DNA from 3 places in the Micromonospora sp. NBC_00898 genome. Region 3 is predicted to be linked to each of the others. Evidence: riboswitches for the same ligand, from Rfam matches in the RefSeq annotation. Region 3 holds a riboswitch; each other region holds the start of a gene.
What was found. A riboswitch is a leader RNA that binds a small molecule or an ion and turns the genes downstream of it on or off. The one in region 3 is predicted to bind cyclic di-AMP.
Positions count from the first base shown of each region.

Region 1: it holds a riboswitch for cyclic di-AMP, as region 3 does, so the genes downstream of both, OG799_RS12935 (transglycosylase family protein) here and OG799_RS01055 (coiled-coil domain-containing protein) in region 3, are expected to answer to the same signal.
Region 2: it holds a riboswitch for cyclic di-AMP, as region 3 does, so the genes downstream of both, OG799_RS17175 (C39 family peptidase) here and OG799_RS01055 (coiled-coil domain-containing protein) in region 3, are expected to answer to the same signal.

Region 1 covers NZ_CP108775.1:2,650,850-2,656,291, reverse strand. Annotated here, with positions in the region: gene OG799_RS12940 (LLM class flavin-dependent oxidoreductase) at 1-1,286, opposite strand, end outside; cyclic di-AMP (ydaO/yuaA leader) riboswitch at 1,854-2,027, shown strand; gene OG799_RS12935 (transglycosylase family protein) at 2,024-2,695, shown strand; gene OG799_RS12930 (DUF4253 domain-containing protein) at 2,969-3,709, shown strand; gene OG799_RS12925 (DUF899 family protein) at 3,648-4,085, shown strand; gene OG799_RS12920 (M4 family metallopeptidase) at 4,140-5,442, opposite strand, start outside.
Region 2 covers NZ_CP108775.1:3,525,560-3,531,001, reverse strand. Annotated here, with positions in the region: partial or broken gene OG799_RS17195 (acyltransferase family protein) at 1-4, shown strand, start outside; gene OG799_RS17190 (hypothetical protein) at 152-361, shown strand; gene OG799_RS17185 (hypothetical protein) at 641-1,258, shown strand; gene OG799_RS17180 (hypothetical protein) at 1,413-2,204, shown strand; cyclic di-AMP (ydaO/yuaA leader) riboswitch at 2,492-2,633, shown strand; gene OG799_RS17175 (C39 family peptidase) at 2,842-3,675, shown strand; gene OG799_RS17170 (alpha/beta fold hydrolase) at 3,799-4,551, shown strand; gene uppS (polyprenyl diphosphate synthase) at 4,596-5,378, shown strand; gene OG799_RS17160 (CDP-glycerol glycerophosphotransferase family protein) at 5,417-5,442, opposite strand, start outside.
Region 3 covers NZ_CP108775.1:214,168-219,609, reverse strand. Annotated here, with positions in the region: gene OG799_RS01070 (alpha/beta fold hydrolase) at 1-230, shown strand, start outside; gene OG799_RS01065 (HelD family protein) at 348-2,465, shown strand; gene OG799_RS01060 (cation diffusion facilitator family transporter) at 2,571-3,485, shown strand; cyclic di-AMP (ydaO/yuaA leader) riboswitch at 3,629-3,760, shown strand; gene OG799_RS01055 (coiled-coil domain-containing protein) at 3,764-4,825, shown strand; gene OG799_RS01050 (hypothetical protein) at 4,940-5,442, shown strand, end outside.

The sequences.
Region 1 (5,442 bases), 2.4 Mb from region 3:
TGCTGGCTCACCACCGTGCAGTACGCCGCGCAGTACGCCCCCAGCGTCCAGTTGTTCTGCCGCATGGTCATTTCGTTGAGCGCCGCGCGGGCGTCGTCCGCCGACACCGCGCCCCGCCGGACCTGCTGGAGCAGATCCCGCAGCTGCCCCAGCTCCTGCCGTAGGTGGTCGTGCACGTCGACCAGGTGCGCGCCGACGGCCTGGGCGTGCGGGGTGTAGACGTGCCCGGCCGGCGCGGCCGGCGCCACCGGGCGGGTGGTCTCGTCCCAGAGGCGGCGCCCGCTCAGCCGTACCCCCGGATCCGGGGTGGCGGTGACGGCGAGGGCGGTCGCGCCGCCGGCCTCGACCACCTCGCGCTGTTCCTCGAGGGCCCGGGCCCGGCTGCCGGGCTCGGCGCGTTCGGCGGCGACCAACTCCCGCACCGCGGGCGCCACCTCCTGCGCGAAGAGCTGGATCGCGGTGGGGTCGTCGGCGCCGAGGATGAACCCGGACGTGCCGTGGTCGAGGGCGAGCCCGGTCAGCTCCTCGACCCACTGTTCCGGTGGCCCGTCCAGGAAGTCGGACCGGGACCGGCCGAACCGGCCGGAGACGTTGAGCAGCCGCCGCACCGACCGCGGCTCCCGCCCGGCCGCCTCGGCGCCCTCGTCGACGAGCGCGTTCAGCTCGGCCAGTTCCCCGGGCCCCTTGGCCAGGTACGCCAGTGACGGCAGCCAACCGTCCGCCACCCGACCGACCAGCCGGAGCATCCGCGGCTTGTACGCGCCGACCCAGATGCCCACGTCGTGTGCCGGGGCGGGCCCGCGCTTCGCGCCGACCACCCGGTAGTGCTCGCCCTCGACCCGCACCATGCCGCGCCGGTCCGCCGCCCACACCTCGCGGATCACCCGGACCGCCTCGTCCAGCGCGTCCACCGCCTGGCTGGGCGTGAGCCGGCGGCCGCCGGCGGCCTCGATCGCCTCCCAGAACGCGCCGGCGCCGAGGCCCAGCTCCACCCGGCCGCCGCTGAGCAGGTCCAGACTGGCCACGCTGCGGGCCAGCACCACCGGCTGGCGCAGCGGCAGGTTGAGCACGTTACCGGCGAGGCGGATCCGGCTGGTCGCCGCCGCCAGGTACGACATCAGCGTCCAGGTGTCCAGGTGGCCCGGCTGGTAGGGATGGTCCTGGAAGGTGACGAGGTCCAGCCCGACCTGCTCGCAGAGCTTGGCGAGAGCCACCACCTGCTCGGGTTGGCCGGCGGTGGGGGTGAGGAAGCCGCCGAAGATCAACTCGTGCCCGTAGTCGGTCATGTTCCCGCCGCCACCTCGCCCGCTCCGCCGTCCGTCGCCGCCGGGGAGCGCCCGGTGCGTCGTGCCGGCGGCCCCCGCCACCGTAGCCCGGACCGGATCCCCGGGGCTCAGCGGTCCCGAGGAATCGACCGGACCGTTCACTGCTCACGCTGGACCATCTCCTGGCAGGGCTCCTCCGGCAACATCACCCCGGGCACCACTATCCTGCAGGGCATCCGGGCCGCGGCGGGTCCGACCACGACAGTCACCTACAACCAGCGCGGCACCGGCATCGACCGCACCTACCGGGCCGCGATCGCGGTGGTGGGCGAGACTCCGTACGCGGAGGGCCCATCAACGCGGGTGACGGGCAGGTGCCGCTGTTTGCACAGGGTTACGGCCTGACGTACTGACCGCCACTGAGGAGGCCGCCGGGCAACCATCCGGCGGCCTCCCTATTGCACGCTCGGGAGTGTCGCAACTCGAAATTCCGCGCCTTCGCCCGGCCGGGTGAAGAACTTCACAAGAAGTGGGCGATCACCCGAAACCGTTCCTAACGTCGTATCCGTTCGCGATCGCGGACACCACGGGCCGGCAACGCCTAATCCCGCCGCCGGCCAGGTGGTACCTGGACCTCAGGCGGGAGCGGGGGACCCACACGTTCCTCGGTGCTCGACACCTCGGGGTGAAGCCGCCGACCGGCGGCCGGGCTCCTCGGCCCGAACCCGACAGCTCACCTCGTCGGCGTGGAGGAAACCATGGCAACTGAATACACCGCACGCCACCGCCGGACCGGCCCGCGTCGGATCGCCGCCGGGGCGCTCGTCGTCGGCGCGGCCACCGGCGCCGCCGCGATCCTCGGCCCGGCCGAACCGGCCAGCGCGGCCAGCGTCAACTGGGACGCCATCGCCCAGTGCGAGTCCGGCGGCAACTGGCACATCAACACCGGCAACGGCTACTACGGCGGCCTGCAGTTCTCCAAGGGCACCTGGAACGGCTACGGCGGCCAGAAGTACGCCAGCCGGGCCGACCTGGCCAGCCGCGGCGAGCAGATCGCCATCGCCGAGAAGGTCCTCGACGGGCAGGGCATCGGCGCCTGGCCGGTCTGCGGCAAGGAGGGCGGCTCGACCAAGCACTACTCGTCCAAGTCGGACTCCGGGTCGGCGAAGAAGTCCCGCTCGGACTCCGGGTCGAAGTCGACGGCCGGCTCCTCGCGCGGCGACCAGCCGGCGACCCGCAGCCACCGGCGTACCGCGCCGGCCTCGGGCGGCTCCGGCAGCTACGTGGTGAAGCCGGGCGACACGCTGTCGGTGATCGCCGACGTGCAGGACCTGGCCGGCGGCTGGCACGCGCTGTACGAGCGCAACAAGCGCGTGGTCGGCGACGACCCGGGCCTGATCTTCCCGGGTCAGCAGCTTCGCCTGCGCTGACGTACCTCCGGTCGCGGCCCGTCCCCGGCAGGCCGCGACCGCACCACGCGACGAGCGCCCGGCCGGCATCCCGGCCGGGCGTTCCGCGTCTTCCCGCAGTGGATGCCGCTGCGGGAGCCTGCGGAGGTCGATGACGACCTGGCTGTGTTCGCCCAGGCTCAGCCGCGCCTGCACCAGGTCCTCGAGGACCGCGAGTCGCTGCTGCTCCAGGCCGACCCGGCCCCGCGCGGCTTGCGGTACGGTCGACCGATGATCTCCTGATGGGGGCGGACGGTGGACGACGTCTCGGGCGGGTTGGCCGCGTTGGGAATCAACGTGCCCGAGCTGGCGCCGCTGCCGCTGGCCGACGGCGTACGGGTGCTGGGTTTCCCGGCCGAAGGCGACGACGCGCTGGCCTGGTGGCGGCGGCTGCGCGCGGTGCACGAGCGCACCGGCTGGCGGCCGGTGCTGATCCCGTCGGTGGACGAGGCGTACGCCTCGCACGGCCTGGTGGAGCCCGACCCGGCGGCGCGAGTCGCCCGCTCCGCCGGCCTGGACGCCGTCGCGCTGCTGAACCCGCAGGGCACGTTCGAGTCGCAGCCGGACGGAACACGCGCCGACATGCTCGACCGGTGGCCCGACGAGCCGCTGCGGCTCGACGAGTTCAGCCTGCCCTACGAGCCGGACGGGCGACCGGCGTCGGTGCTGGTGGCCCTGGTCGAGGCGGCGCGCGGATGGCAGGTGCTGACGCTGCTGGACTATGGATACTGGAACGACTGCCCGGAGCCGGCGGTGCACGGTGCGGTGCTGCGGTACTGGGGTGAGCGCTGGGGTGCCGAGCTGGTGAGCCTGACCCGGTCGGGTCTGGAGTTGGCGATGACCCGTCCTCCCCGCACCAGGCCGGACGCACTCGCGTTCGCCTGTGAGTACCCGGTCTACTGCCTGGACGGGATGAGCGTGTACGACGCCGACGATGTTCCGGACCTGGCCGGCTGCGTCATCGACGCCGAGGTCGTCCGGTTCTGGTGGGACTGACCGGTCGGCCGGCCGGCTGGCCGGGACTGAGCGACATGGCGGAGCGGATCGTCCTCGCGCTGTGGTGAGCTGGGCGACGGTGTCCAACATGCCGCTCGCGCAGATCGAGGCGTACAAGGAGCGCAAGGGGTGGACGCTGCCGTTCGTCTCCTCGCACGGCACGTCGTTCTCGGACGACTGCGGGGCGGGTCGGGGATTCATGCTGAGCGTGTTCCTGCGGGGCGGCGAGGACGTCTACCGCACCTACTACACCCAGGCGCGGGGGGTGGACCGGCTGCTGTTCATCAACAGCTTCCTCGACCTCACCCCGTACGGCCGGCAGGAGGACTGGGAGGACTCGCCGCCCGGCTGGCCGCAGCGCCCCACCTACGGCTGACATGGCGCAGCGGCCGGCCGTCGGGAGGACGACGACCGGCCGCTGCGTCTTCGATCAGCTCAGGTTGAGCGCGGTGTCGTCGACGACGAAGGAGGTCTGCAGGGAGCTGTCCTCCACGCCGCTGAACGAGATGGTGGCGGTGGTGCCGGCCAGCGACGAGACGTCGAAGGACCGCAGGACGTAGCCTGCGGCGGCGTTGACGTTGGAGTACGTCGCCAGGGTGGTGCTGCCGGCCTTGACGGTCAGCTTGTCGTACACCGTGCTGCCCGACTCGGCCGTGTCGATGTGCAGGTAGAAGGAGAGCGTCGCGCGGCATCCGGCCGGGATGCTCACCGACTGCGACAGGGTGTCGGTGTGGGTCGAGCCGTACCCGTCGAGCCACGCCTTGTACGAACCGCCGTGCGCGGGCTGGCTGGACGAGTTGGTGATGACGCCCGAGGTGGCGCTCCAGCTCACCGCGCCGGACTCGAAGCCGGGGTTGGCCAGCTTCTGGCCGGAGCAGCTGCCGGTGGGCGGCGGGGTGGTGGTGCCGCTGCAGGTCGGGTCGCCGGACTGGGCCGGCACGCTGACCGCGTCCCAGGCGGCCTTGACCGTGTTGAACTCGGTGCAGCCGGTGCTGCCGTAGAGGTTCTTCGCCGCCTGCAGCGTCCAGGTGCGGTACTTCAGGTACGACGAGGACGACGTCTTCAGCAGCATCGCGTTGTACATGATCTTGATGGCCTTCTGGATGCCCAGGCCGGTCACGGCGCTGCCGTTGCAGGTCGAGCTGGTCGGCTGGCCGTTGGTCGGGTTGCTGCCCATGGCCAGCAGGTAGAACCAGTGGTTGCCCGGGCCGGCCGCGGCGTGCACCTCGGTGCTCGGGATGCTGCTGGAGTAGCAGTTCGGGTCACCCAGCGCCGACGGGTTGTACATGTTGCGGATCGGGCCGCTGCCGACCAGGTTGATCTTCTCACCGACCAGGAAGTCGGGGGCGTCGTAGGTGGACGGCTCGTTGGCGAACCACTCGGTCGCGGCGCCGAAGGTGTCGGCGACGAACTCCTGGGTCCCGCTGCCGGAGATGCCACCCGGGGTGTGGTCGTCGATGCCGTGGCCGATCTCGTGGGCGACCACGTCCATCGAACCGATCCACTGGCCGGAGGTGTTCTTGCCGATCTGGACCTGGGTGCCGTCGTAGTAGGCGTTCTGGTCGTTCAGGCCCACCCGGATCGGCCAGGCGCCGCCGGCGCCGTCGGCGCCGTTGCGGCCCAGCCACTGGGAGAGCATTTTGTGCTCGGTCTGCGCGCCGAACAGCGCGTCGACGCAGCCGGTCTCCTTGTTGGTGGCCGTGCCGTTGCCCCAGACGTCGTCCGAGCCGGAG
Region 2 (5,442 bases), 3.3 Mb from region 3:
CTAGCAGGTACGCGACTGCGAGCAGGCCGGCCCAGAGCTCCGCCCGGATCCACTGCGCCTTCTACCTGGTGCACGTCTTCGTGATGGTCACCGTGCTCCGGCTGACCGGCCACACGGGGTCGGGCTGCCGGGCTGGTGGGGCCCGCTCGCCGTGCTCGGCTTCCTGCTGGTGAACCTGGTCCTCGCCGGCGCCCTGCACCGGTACGTCGAGACGCCGATGATGCGCCGGCTGGGACCGCCTCGCCGGGCCCGCGTGCAGACCCCACCGGCCATCCCGGCGCAGCGACCGTCCGGACCCGACGGCGACGCCGCCCCACGGCGCCGATCCATCGAGTACGCCGGGCGGCGCCACCCGGCCTGAGCGGAGGCACCGCCGCCCGCCACCGGCGCCCGGTCCACGCTCGTCGCCCGGTCGCCGAGGTGGCGGTGTCCGGTCCGGCCCGGGTCGTGATCCTCGCCAGGTCGCCGACGGGGTGGTGTCCGGTGGGTCCGGACACCGCCGGGTCGGGGATATGCAGGCGTGGCGAGTCCAGCTGGCGGGGCGGACTCCGCGCCTGTCCGGCATGGTCGGTGCCGCGATCCGGCCGGCGACACGCCCGGCGGCGATGCGGCGCGATGCCGTCGGCGGTAGCGTGGGACCGTGCTTCCGGTGGCGCTCGCCTGTCCCTTGTGGTGGGTGGCGCGCTGGACGGCCCGGATGTTGGCCGGTCTGGCCGTCGCGGTCGCCTGTTCGCTCGGCACCGTCACCCTGCCCGTTGGTGCGGCCGCCGCCGCCCAGGCGGCCCCGGTCGCCGGGGTGACCCCCGCCGCCCCGGAATCCTCCTGGTCCCTGATTCCGCCGGCTCTCCGCGTCGCGCCCCACGCCGTTCCGGAGCCCGGTGACCGGCCCGCGGACGCCGCCCTCGCCCTGATCGGCCCAGCCGCACTCGACCCGGCCCGGGTCATGACCCGCTCGGCCGTCCTGCCCGCGGGCCGGGTCTCGACCGGGCCGGCCGTCAGCGGCTCGGGCCGGGGCCCGAGCGGGCCGGCGGTCTTCGATGCGGGCCGCGTACCGGGCGGGGCGACCACCGCCGACCGGGGTCGCGCCGCGCGGGCGTCCGGCGGCGACCTGGCGACCGGAGTCGGCCAGGCACCGCCGGTCGGCATCGGCGCCCCGCTGGCAGCTCCGCGGAACGTGGTCGTCGCGATCTCCCGAGACCCGGTCGTGGCGGGGACCGTCGCGGCGGCCGTCGGCTCCCGGGCACCGCCGGCCCGCTGACCGCCCGCGGGCCACGCCCGCGGCCGCTCTCCACCGAACCTCACCCCCGCACCCCACCCGACGGCGGCCCGATGGCGACCCTTCCGGTCGTGCCTCGCCGCGTCGGGGCGTGCGGCCCTCTCCTCCGCCACATCGTTCCCGTGAGGTGCCGACCATGCAGCAGACCGTGCTGTACCAGTTCCTGATCGAGGTTCCGCAGGCCGCCGCCATCTGGTCGGCCCTGCTCCTGCTCGCCCTGGCCGTGCTCGCCGTGCTGGTCGCCCGCCCGGAGCGGGACGCCCCGTCGGATGCCGAGCCGGTCCCCGACCCGGCCGCCGAGGAGGCGGCCCGCCTCGCCGATCTGTGCCGGTACGCCGACGAGGTGGCGGTGGCCGCCGCCGGGGCCGCGCAGACCGCCCGCCGACGGCGGGAGCAATGGCTGCGGGCCCACGACGAGGTCGACCGGGCCTGGCGGGCGTACGACGAGGCGGAGAGCGCCGCCCGTCGGTTCGCCGGCGCCGCCGTGCTGCCCGCGCCGCGTACCCCGCGGACGCCGGCGGAGTACGCCGTCCGGGAGCGGTGGCTGCACCACGCCGCGATGGCGGCGCACTGGCACGGTGAGCTGTCGGCGCGGCAGCTCGCTGACGTCCTCGCGCACCGGAACGGATGGGATCCGCGCCGGCACCCGGCGGAGCAGGAGATCGTCCTCGCCCGGGTGGTACGCGTCGGCCGGCTGGCCGGCTACCGCACGGCGGCCGAGCGGGAGCAGCGGGCGTGGCGGGACGCGGAGCTGGCCGCCGAGGCGGCCCGGGCGCTGGCCGCGGAGGCGTACGCCGCCGCGGCGGCGCTGCGCCCCGGCACGGTCCCGGTACGCCGCGCGGAGGCGGTGACGGAGACCCTCGCCCCGGTGGTGGCCGGCGCCGCTCCGGCCCGCCCGGCGCGCTTGCGGCCGGCGCGGGTTGGCTGAATTGTGACCAGAATTCGGTGAGCCTGGTCACGCCAATCCGGAAACGGTCATCGTGGCCAGTTGGGGCGATCGACCCCCGCAATTTCCGGTGGCTCGCCACCCGATGTCCGCTTGTCGCCCGACGGTTCCGTCATAACTGCTCGTCCCATTGAGTGACATCAGTGACGGGCTGTTCCGGTCAGCGTAATGGTGGCCGATGTTTAAGCAGGTGAGATGGGTTGGCGTCCCGCGTACCCACCGGTAGTGTCGGCGCGTCCGGTGCGGTTTTCGATCGCAAGAGGCGACGCCGCGCCGACCCGCTCAATCGTGATCTCACGAACCGGGGACCCAGTGCACGTCCGGGGTGAATCCGCGAGCCACGGCCCGCGGTAGGGCGATCTTCCCGCCCGAATCCGTCAGCTAACCCGGTAGGCGGTGTCGGAAGGAGTTCCATCCTCGTGCATCCCAGCCCTCGTTCGTCCCCCCGCCTCCACGGCGCCGCGGTGCCGTCGCCCGCCTGACCGGCGCGCTGATTCCGGTATCCGCCCTGCCGCCCGGTTGACCGGGCGCCCCCCTTTCCCGCGGTTCACCCTGCCCGTGACCTGTCGCGCGTGAGTTTCCCCGCGCGCCGGGGCCGGTGGGTGCCGCCCCCGCCCCCGTGGAGGATCACGTGAAGCACACCCTCAAGCGGCAGCTGCGGCGCCTCGCCACCGAGCGCCCGTACCAGATCGTCGCCGGCTCCGCCGCCGCGCTCGTGCTGGCCTCCGGCACCGGCGCCCTGCTCGCCAACGGCGACGACGCGCCCGTCCGCCAGGAGAAGACCGCCGTGGTCGCCGAGCTGGCCCCCCGGCTGGGTGACGTCGCCACCCGGAGCGAGGCTCGGGTCCCCGCGTCCCCGTCGACCTCGCCGAGCGCGTCGCCGTCGGCGAAGGCCACCTCGGCCAAGCCGGACCCGGACCTGACCCGCAAGGCGGCGCCGAAGCCGCCGTCGACCAAGGTCCTCGACTACACCTACGAGGCGCAGACCGCATACTGGAACTGCGGCCCGGCCGCGGTCCGCAACGCGCTCAGCGCGAGCGGCGTCGAGACCACCCAGGACGCGATGGTCGCCCCGCTCGGCGCCACCGAGAACGGCACCAACTCCGCCGAGGACACCACCCGCGGGCTCAACCAGATGGTCAAGGGCAACCCGTACCGGACCCACATGATCCCCGGTGCGGCCACCCCGGCCCAGATGGACCAGCTCCAGGCCGACGTGGTGAAGGCGATCACCGACGGGCGGGGCGTCGTCGCCAACATCGCGGGCGACGCCACCGACACCGACGGCGGCTGGCACTCCTTCCCGGGCGGCCACTACATCGCCGTGGTGGGCTACAAGAACGACGGCCGGACCGTGCGGATCGCCGACTCGGCGAACCCGGCGCTGCCGTCGTACTGGATCACCACGATCGACCTGGCGAACTGGATGTCCACCCGCGGCTACTCCGCCTGATCCACTCCGCGTCACCCGTCGGGCACCGGCTCCTCCGAGAGCCGGTGCCCGACGTCGTATGCGACGGTCCGGCCCGCCGCCGGCTCTCGCGCCTGCTGTTCGACCGGTGGCACACTGCGCCGTATGGGCGAACAGACGGGTACCCGCCAGCTGTTGCTGCTGCACGGCTTGGGCACCACCGGCGAGGTGTGGCTGCCCTGGGCGCCGCTGCTGGAGCGCCGGTGGGCGGGGCGGTGGCTCGCCCCCGACCTGGCCGGGCACGGTTGGTCGCCGCCGCTGCCGGCGTACACCTTCGCGGCGCTGGCTCGGCGGGTGGTGGCGGGTCTGGGGCCGGTCGCCGACCGGCTGGGGCCACGGGACCGGCTGGTGGTGCTCGGGCACTCGCTCGGCGGGGTGGTGGCGTTGGCGCTGGCCGCGCGGCAGCTCGGCCTGCCCGTGGACGCCGTGGTCGGGCTGGGCATCAAGGCGGTCTGGTCCCCGGCCGAGCTGGGCAAGGCCCGGGAGTTGGCCGAGCGGCCGGTCACCTGGTTCGCCAGCCGGGACGAGGCCGCCCGCCGTTACCTGCGCGTCGCCGGCCTCGCCGGCCTCTTCGCCCCGGACCACCCGGTCGTCGACGCCGGGCTGCGCCGGGAGGACGGCCGCTGGCGGCTGGCGATGGACCCGGCCGCGTTCGGGGTGGGGGAGCCGCGGTTGGCGGCCCTGCTCGCGGCGACCGACGTGCCGGTGCTGCTGGCCCGCGGTGAGCAGGACCCGATGGTGACCGCTGCCCAGCTCAAGGAGCTCGGCGTCCCGGTGGCGACCCTGCCCGGCCTGGGGCACAACGCCCACGTCGAGGACCCGGAGGCCGTCCTCGCCCTGCTCGACCCGTACCACTGACCCGCGGGCCGGTAGGGGGCTCGCCGAGGTGGTTTGATCTGATCATGATGCAGCCCGTCCGCCGCGCGGTCTACCGGCTCTACGCCCGCCGTCTGCGCGCCGAGTTGGCCCACACGTCGCTGCCGCGCCACGTCGCGATGGTGATGGACGGAAACCGCCGGTGGGCCAGGCAGATGGGCTTCGACGACGCCGGGCTCGGCCACCGGTACGGCGCGGAGCACATCCACGAGGTGCTGGGCTGGTGTGCCGAGCTGGGCATCCACCACGTCAGCCTGTTCGTCGCCTCCGTCGACAACATGCGCAAACGAGCCTCCGACGAGGTGGCGAACCTGATGCGGATGATCGAGGACGTCGTGGCGGAGCCACTGCTGCGTCCGGCCAACCCGTGGCAGCTCCACCTGGCCGGCCGCGCGGACGTGCTGCCCGACTCGACCCGCCACGCCCTGAAGCTCGCCGAGGACGCCACCCGTGAGCGGGCCACCGACTTCCACCTCACCGTCGCCCTCGGCTACGACGGCCGCGAGGAGATCGTCAGTGCGGTTCGCGCCCTGCTGGAGGACGAGGCGAGAGCGGGCGCCACCCTCGACGACGTGGCGCAGCGCCTCACCGCCGACCACGTCGCGGCGCGTCTGTACACCGGCGGCCAGCCCGATCCCGATCTGGTCATCCGCACGAGTGGCGAACGCCGGATGTCCGGCTTCCTGCTCTGGCAGGCCGCCTACTCCGAGCTGTACTTCTGCGACGTGTACTGGCCGGGCTTTCGGAAGATCGACTTCCTCCGCGCCCTGCGCTCCTACTCCGCTCGCCGTCGGCGATTCGGCGCGTGACCACCCCGACGGGCGCCGTCGGACCGTGCCCGGAGTGGTCAGGGTGTGGAGGAGAGGGGCGACC
Region 3 (5,442 bases):
GCGACCGGGACCGGCTCACCCCGCCGCCCTGCGCGGCGTCGATCGCCGCCGCGCTGCCGACCACCGACCTGACCGTCTGCCCCGGCGCCGGGCACATGCTGATGATGGAGCGGCCGGACGAGGTGAACGCGGCCCTCGTCGCGGTGCTCCGGCGGGTGCTGGACCGGCCCGCGCCGGGCGCGACCCGGGCCGGCGACGGCCCGGTGGCCGGGGTGGGAACAGCCGGATAACGGGCAACCCGGGCGGGCGGCCTCCCGGACCGGCATGGCCCCGGCGCGGGCTGCGACGCCGGCCCGTACCCTCATTCAGCCACCGTGCCCGCCGCCCGGACCACAGGAGTTGCCGCGTTGACCGACCAGACCACCCTGGAACGGGAGATGGCCGCCGAACAGCGACATCTCGACCAGGTGTACGCCCGGCTGGCGGAGCTGCGCCGGTCGGCCGCCGACGCCGAGCGGGAGGGCTACCGGCTGGCCCGGGTGGGCAACTTCGGGGCGCTGGTCGAACGGGACGCGATGGTCTTCCACGCCGCGCGGCGCCGGCACGCGCTGGACGCCGAGCACGAGGGGCTGGTCTTCGGCCGGCTCGACCTGCGTACCCGGCAGGTGCTGCACGTCGGGCGGCTCGGGGTGCGCGGCGAGCACGCCGAAACCCTGGTGGTGGACTGGCGGGCGCCGGCCGCGGCGGCCTTCTACCAGGCGACGCCGGCGGAGCCGATGGGCGTGGTGCGGCGGCGCACCATCCAGTCCTCGGCCGAGAAGGTGACCCGGATCGAGGACGACCTGCTGGACCCGGAGTCGGCGCCGGCGGACATGGCGGTGGTGGGCGACGGGGCGCTGCTGGCCACCCTGTCGCGGGCCACCGGGCGCGGCATGCGGGACATCGTCGCGACCATCCAGCGGGAGCAGGACGAGGCGATCCGCTCCCCCGGCTCGGGCGTCACGATCGTCTCCGGCGGCCCGGGCACCGGCAAGACGGCGGTGGCGCTGCACCGGGCGGCGTACCTGCTCTACTCCGACCGCAGCCGGTACGCCGGCGGCGGCATCCTGGTCGTCGGTCCGTCGAGTGTCTTCGTGGAGTACATCGCCTCGGTGCTGCCCTCGCTCGGCGAGGAGACGGCCACCCTGCACTCGCTCGGCTCGCTCTTCCCGGGCATGTCGGCGACCCGGACGGACCCGCCGGAGGTGGCGGCGGTCAAGGGGTCGCTGCGGATGCGCCGGGTGCTGGAGCGGGCGGTCCGGGACACCGTGCCGGACGCGCCGGCCGAGCTGCGGCTGCTCTACCGGGGCGAGCTGCTCCGGCTGGAGCGCCGGGAGCTGGACGGCATCCGGGACCGGGCGCTGCCCCGGGGGGCGCGCCGCAACGAGGTGCGCCGGGCCGGCTTCGACGGGGTCCTGGCGACGCTGTACGCCCAGGCTCGCCAGCTGCGGGTCGGCCGGCTGCCGGAGCAGCGCGCCTTCGAGGACGAGATCATCGACCGGCCGGAGTTCCGGGAGTTCCTGAAGGCCTGGTGGCCCCGGCTGCACCCCCGGCACGTGCTCGGCTGGCTGGCCCGGCCGGAGCGGCTGCGCCGGTACGCCGGCGGCATCCTCGCCGGCAGCGAGATCCGGCTGCTGACGGAGGCGTACCGGAGCCTGGACACCGCGGGGCTGACCATCGCGGACATCGCGCTGCTCGACGAACTGGACGCGCTGCTCGGCAAGCCGATGCGGCCGGCGAAGGCGAAGCGTGACCCGTTCCAGCTCGCCGGCGGGGTCCGCGAGCTGACCACCTTCGCCGACCGGCAGCGGGCCGCCCGGGCCGCGGCCCGGGAGCGGCCGGAGGACTACCGGGAGTACGCGCACGTGGTGGTCGACGAGGCGCAGGACGTCTCGCCGATGCAGTGGCGCATGATCGGCCGGCGCGGCCGGTTGGCCTCCTGGACGGTGGTGGGCGATCCGGCGCAGACCGCCTGGACCGGCGATCCGGAGGAGCTGACCCGGGCCCGCGACCAGGCGCTGGGGCGCCGCCGCCGGCACCAGTTCACGCTGACCACCAACTACCGCAACTCGGCGGAGATCTTCGCGGTAGCGGCGGCTGAGATCCGCCGGCTCTACCCGGACCTGCCGCTGCCCACCGCGGTGCGCTCCACCGGGGTCGAGCCGGTCGAGCGGACCGTGCCGGCCGCCGAACTGGCGACGGCCGCCGTGGCGGCGGCCGGGACCCTGCTGGCCGAGGTGGAGGGGACGGTCGGGGTGATCACGCCGGTGCCGCGCCGGGACGAGGTGGCCGGCTGGCTCGGCGACCTGGGCGGCTCCCGGCTCCAGGTGGTGACGAGCCTGCAGGCCAAGGGCATGGAGTACGACGGGGTCGTGCTGGTCGCGCCGAGCGAGATCCGGGCGGATCCGGGTTCCGGCGTACGGACCCTGTACGTGGCGCTGTCCCGGGCGACGCAGCGGCTCACCACCGTCGACCCGCTGGGCTGAGCGGGGCTTCGACCGCGAGGGGGCGGATGCCGGCCGCTCAGTTGCATACATAGCGATGTGAACATAGATTGGGCCCGGCCGGGGCGAGGGCGAAAGGGTGTGGGCGTGGGCGCAGGTCATGACCACAGCGGGGCGGTGACCAACGCCGCGTACCGCCACCGGGGCCGGCTCTGGGCCGCGTTCGGGCTGCTCACCGCCCTGATGCTGGTCGAGGCGGTCGCCGCCTTCACGACCGGCTCGCTGGCCCTGCTCTCGGACGCCGGGCACATGTTCACCGACGTGCTGGGCATCGGCATGGCCCTCGCGGCAATCACCGCCACCCGGCACGCCGACACCGACCCGCAGCGCACCTTCGGGCTCTACCGGCTGGAGGTGCTGGCCGCCCTGGCCAACGCGGTGCTGCTCGGCGCGGTCGCGGTCTACGTGCTGGTCGAGGCGGTACGCCGGTTCGGCGAGCCGCCGGAGGTCCTCGCCGGTCCCATGCTCGCGGTGGCGGTGCTCGGCCTGCTGGCCAACATCGCCGCGTTCGCCCTGCTGCGTACCGGGGCGCAGGAGAGCATCAACCTGCGCGGCGCGTACCTGGAGGTGCTCGGCGACCTGCTCGGCTCGCTCGGGGTGATCGGCGCCGCGCTGGTCATCGCGCTCACCGACTGGTGGTGGGCGGACCCCCTGGTCGCGGTCGCGATCGGGCTGTTCATCCTGCCCCGCACCTGGCGGCTGGGGCGGGCCGCGGTGCGCATCCTCGTGCAGGCCGCCCCGGAGCACCTCCAGGTGACCGCGGTGCACGACCGGCTGGCCGCGGTGCCCGGCGTCGCCGAGGTGCACGACCTGCACGTCTGGACGCTGACCTCCGGCATGGAGGTGGCCTCGGCACACCTGACCATGGCGCCGGACGCCGAGGTGGGCACCGTGCTGGCGGCCGCGCGGGCGGCCCTGCACGAGGACTTCCGGATCGACCACGCCACGTTGCAGATCGAGCCCGGAGCGTCATCCGGGGCTTGTGGTGCGGTCGAGTGGTAGTTAGGACAAACTTAAATCAAAGTGGGTATTGTGCGCTAATGCCGGTTTTGCTCCCGGCTGCGGCCTTCGCTCACCGGGCCGAGCCGGAGCACCACCGGTAGGCTCGGCCCCGGCCTCCGCCGGGCGGCGCCCTCCGGCGCCTGCGGTGGCCGCCGCCTAATCGCCGCCCGCGGCGAACCGGGGAACCATGTTCGTGGGGTGCATCCGCGCCAGCGGTAGGGATCTTCCGTCCCGAACCCGTCAGCTAACCCGGTCGGCGGCTGACGGAAGGAAAGTGAATGCCAGCAGTGGCACCTGTACGACGGACGGCCGCCCGGTTGGCGGCCCTGCTCGTCGCGACGCTCGCGCTTGGCGTCGCCGCCGTGCCGGTCGGCCCCGCCTCGGCGGCGCCCCGGGCCGGCCTGCTCGCCGCCGCTCCCGGCGACGACGAGGGCGGCACCCCGGCGCTGCGCGCCCAACTCGACGCGGCCAGCAAGGGCTGGCTGGACGCGAAGGCCGCGCTGGCCCGCTCGGTCGGCCGGCAGAAGCAGCTCACCGACCAGCTCACCACGATCAACGCCGAGCTGAGCGTCCGCGACACCAAGGTCGGCGAGATCGCCGGCGTGGCGTACCGGACCGGACGGCTCGGCACCGCTGGGGCGCTGCTCAACAGCGACAGCCCGGAAGGCTTCCTGGACCGCGCCGCCGCGCTGGGCCAGGTCGCCGCCCACGAGGACCGGGCGCTGCGCGACCTGATCGACACCCGGGACCGGGCGACGACCACCCGGACCGCGCTGGACGCCGAGATCCAGGAACAGCGCAAGCAGGTCGCGGTGATGGCCAAGCGCAAGCAGCAGGCCGAGCGCGCGCTGGAGGTGGCGAACGACCGCGCGAGCAGCGGCGGCTCGGCCCGCGGCACGTCCACCGCGAACGCCACCCCGGCACCGCGCAACTCCGACGGCTCCTGGCCGCCCGAGTCGTGCAGCGTCGACGACCCCACCCCGGCCGACGGCTGCATCACCCCGCGCACCCTGCACGCGCTCAACCAGGCCAAGGCGGCCGGGTTCACCCGGTACGTCTCCTGCCACCGGCCCAGCGGGTCGGGTGAGCACCCCAAGGGCCGGGCGTGCGACTTCGCCGCGCAGTCCGACGGCTTCGGCGGGGTCGCCACCGGCGGCGACCGGACGTACGGCAACAACCTGTCCGCCTACTTCATCCGCAACGCCGACGCGCTGGCCGTGCTCTACGTGATCTGGTTCAAGCAGATCTGGCTGCCCAGCAGCGGCTGGAAGGCGTACAGCGGGGGCAACGGCGACCCGTCCAGCGACCACACCAACCACGTGCACCTGTCGGTCTACTGAGCGAGCGGGGTGGCCCGTCGCCGCACGGGCCACCCCGGCTACGTCCGCCGACGTACGCCGGATGTCGCCGCCGGCCCCACGACGCGGCCGGGCCGCCGGACCAGCATGGTCGGCATGAGTCGACTCGCCCCCGCCAGCCGCAAGGCCCTGCTGACCCTGCACCTGGTCACCGCGCTGGGTTGGCTCGGCGCGGACCTGGTGCTGCTCACCCTGGGCGTCGCCGGGCTGCGCGGCGCCGACCCCGCGGTGGTCTACCCCACCGCGGGGCTGGTCGTCACCTACCTCTTCGCGCCGCTGAGCGTCGTGGTCTGGCTGGTCGGGGTGGTGAGTTCGCTGCTCACCCCGTGGGGGCTGCTGCGCTGGCGGTGGGTGCTGGTCAAGTTCGCGCTCACCACCGTGATGCTCGGCCTGGTCCTGCTGCTGCTGACGCCCCGGATCCGGGAGCTCGGCGCGCTGGGCGCCGCCGCCTCCACCCACCACCGGGTGGACCTGGTCGTCGCCCCAGCGGTCTCCAGCACGCTGCTGCTGATCGCCACCGTGCTCTCCACCTACAAGCCGTGGGGCCGGCTGCGCCCCGCCACCCCGGCCCGCCGCCGCCCGGCGGCCGCCGCGCCCCG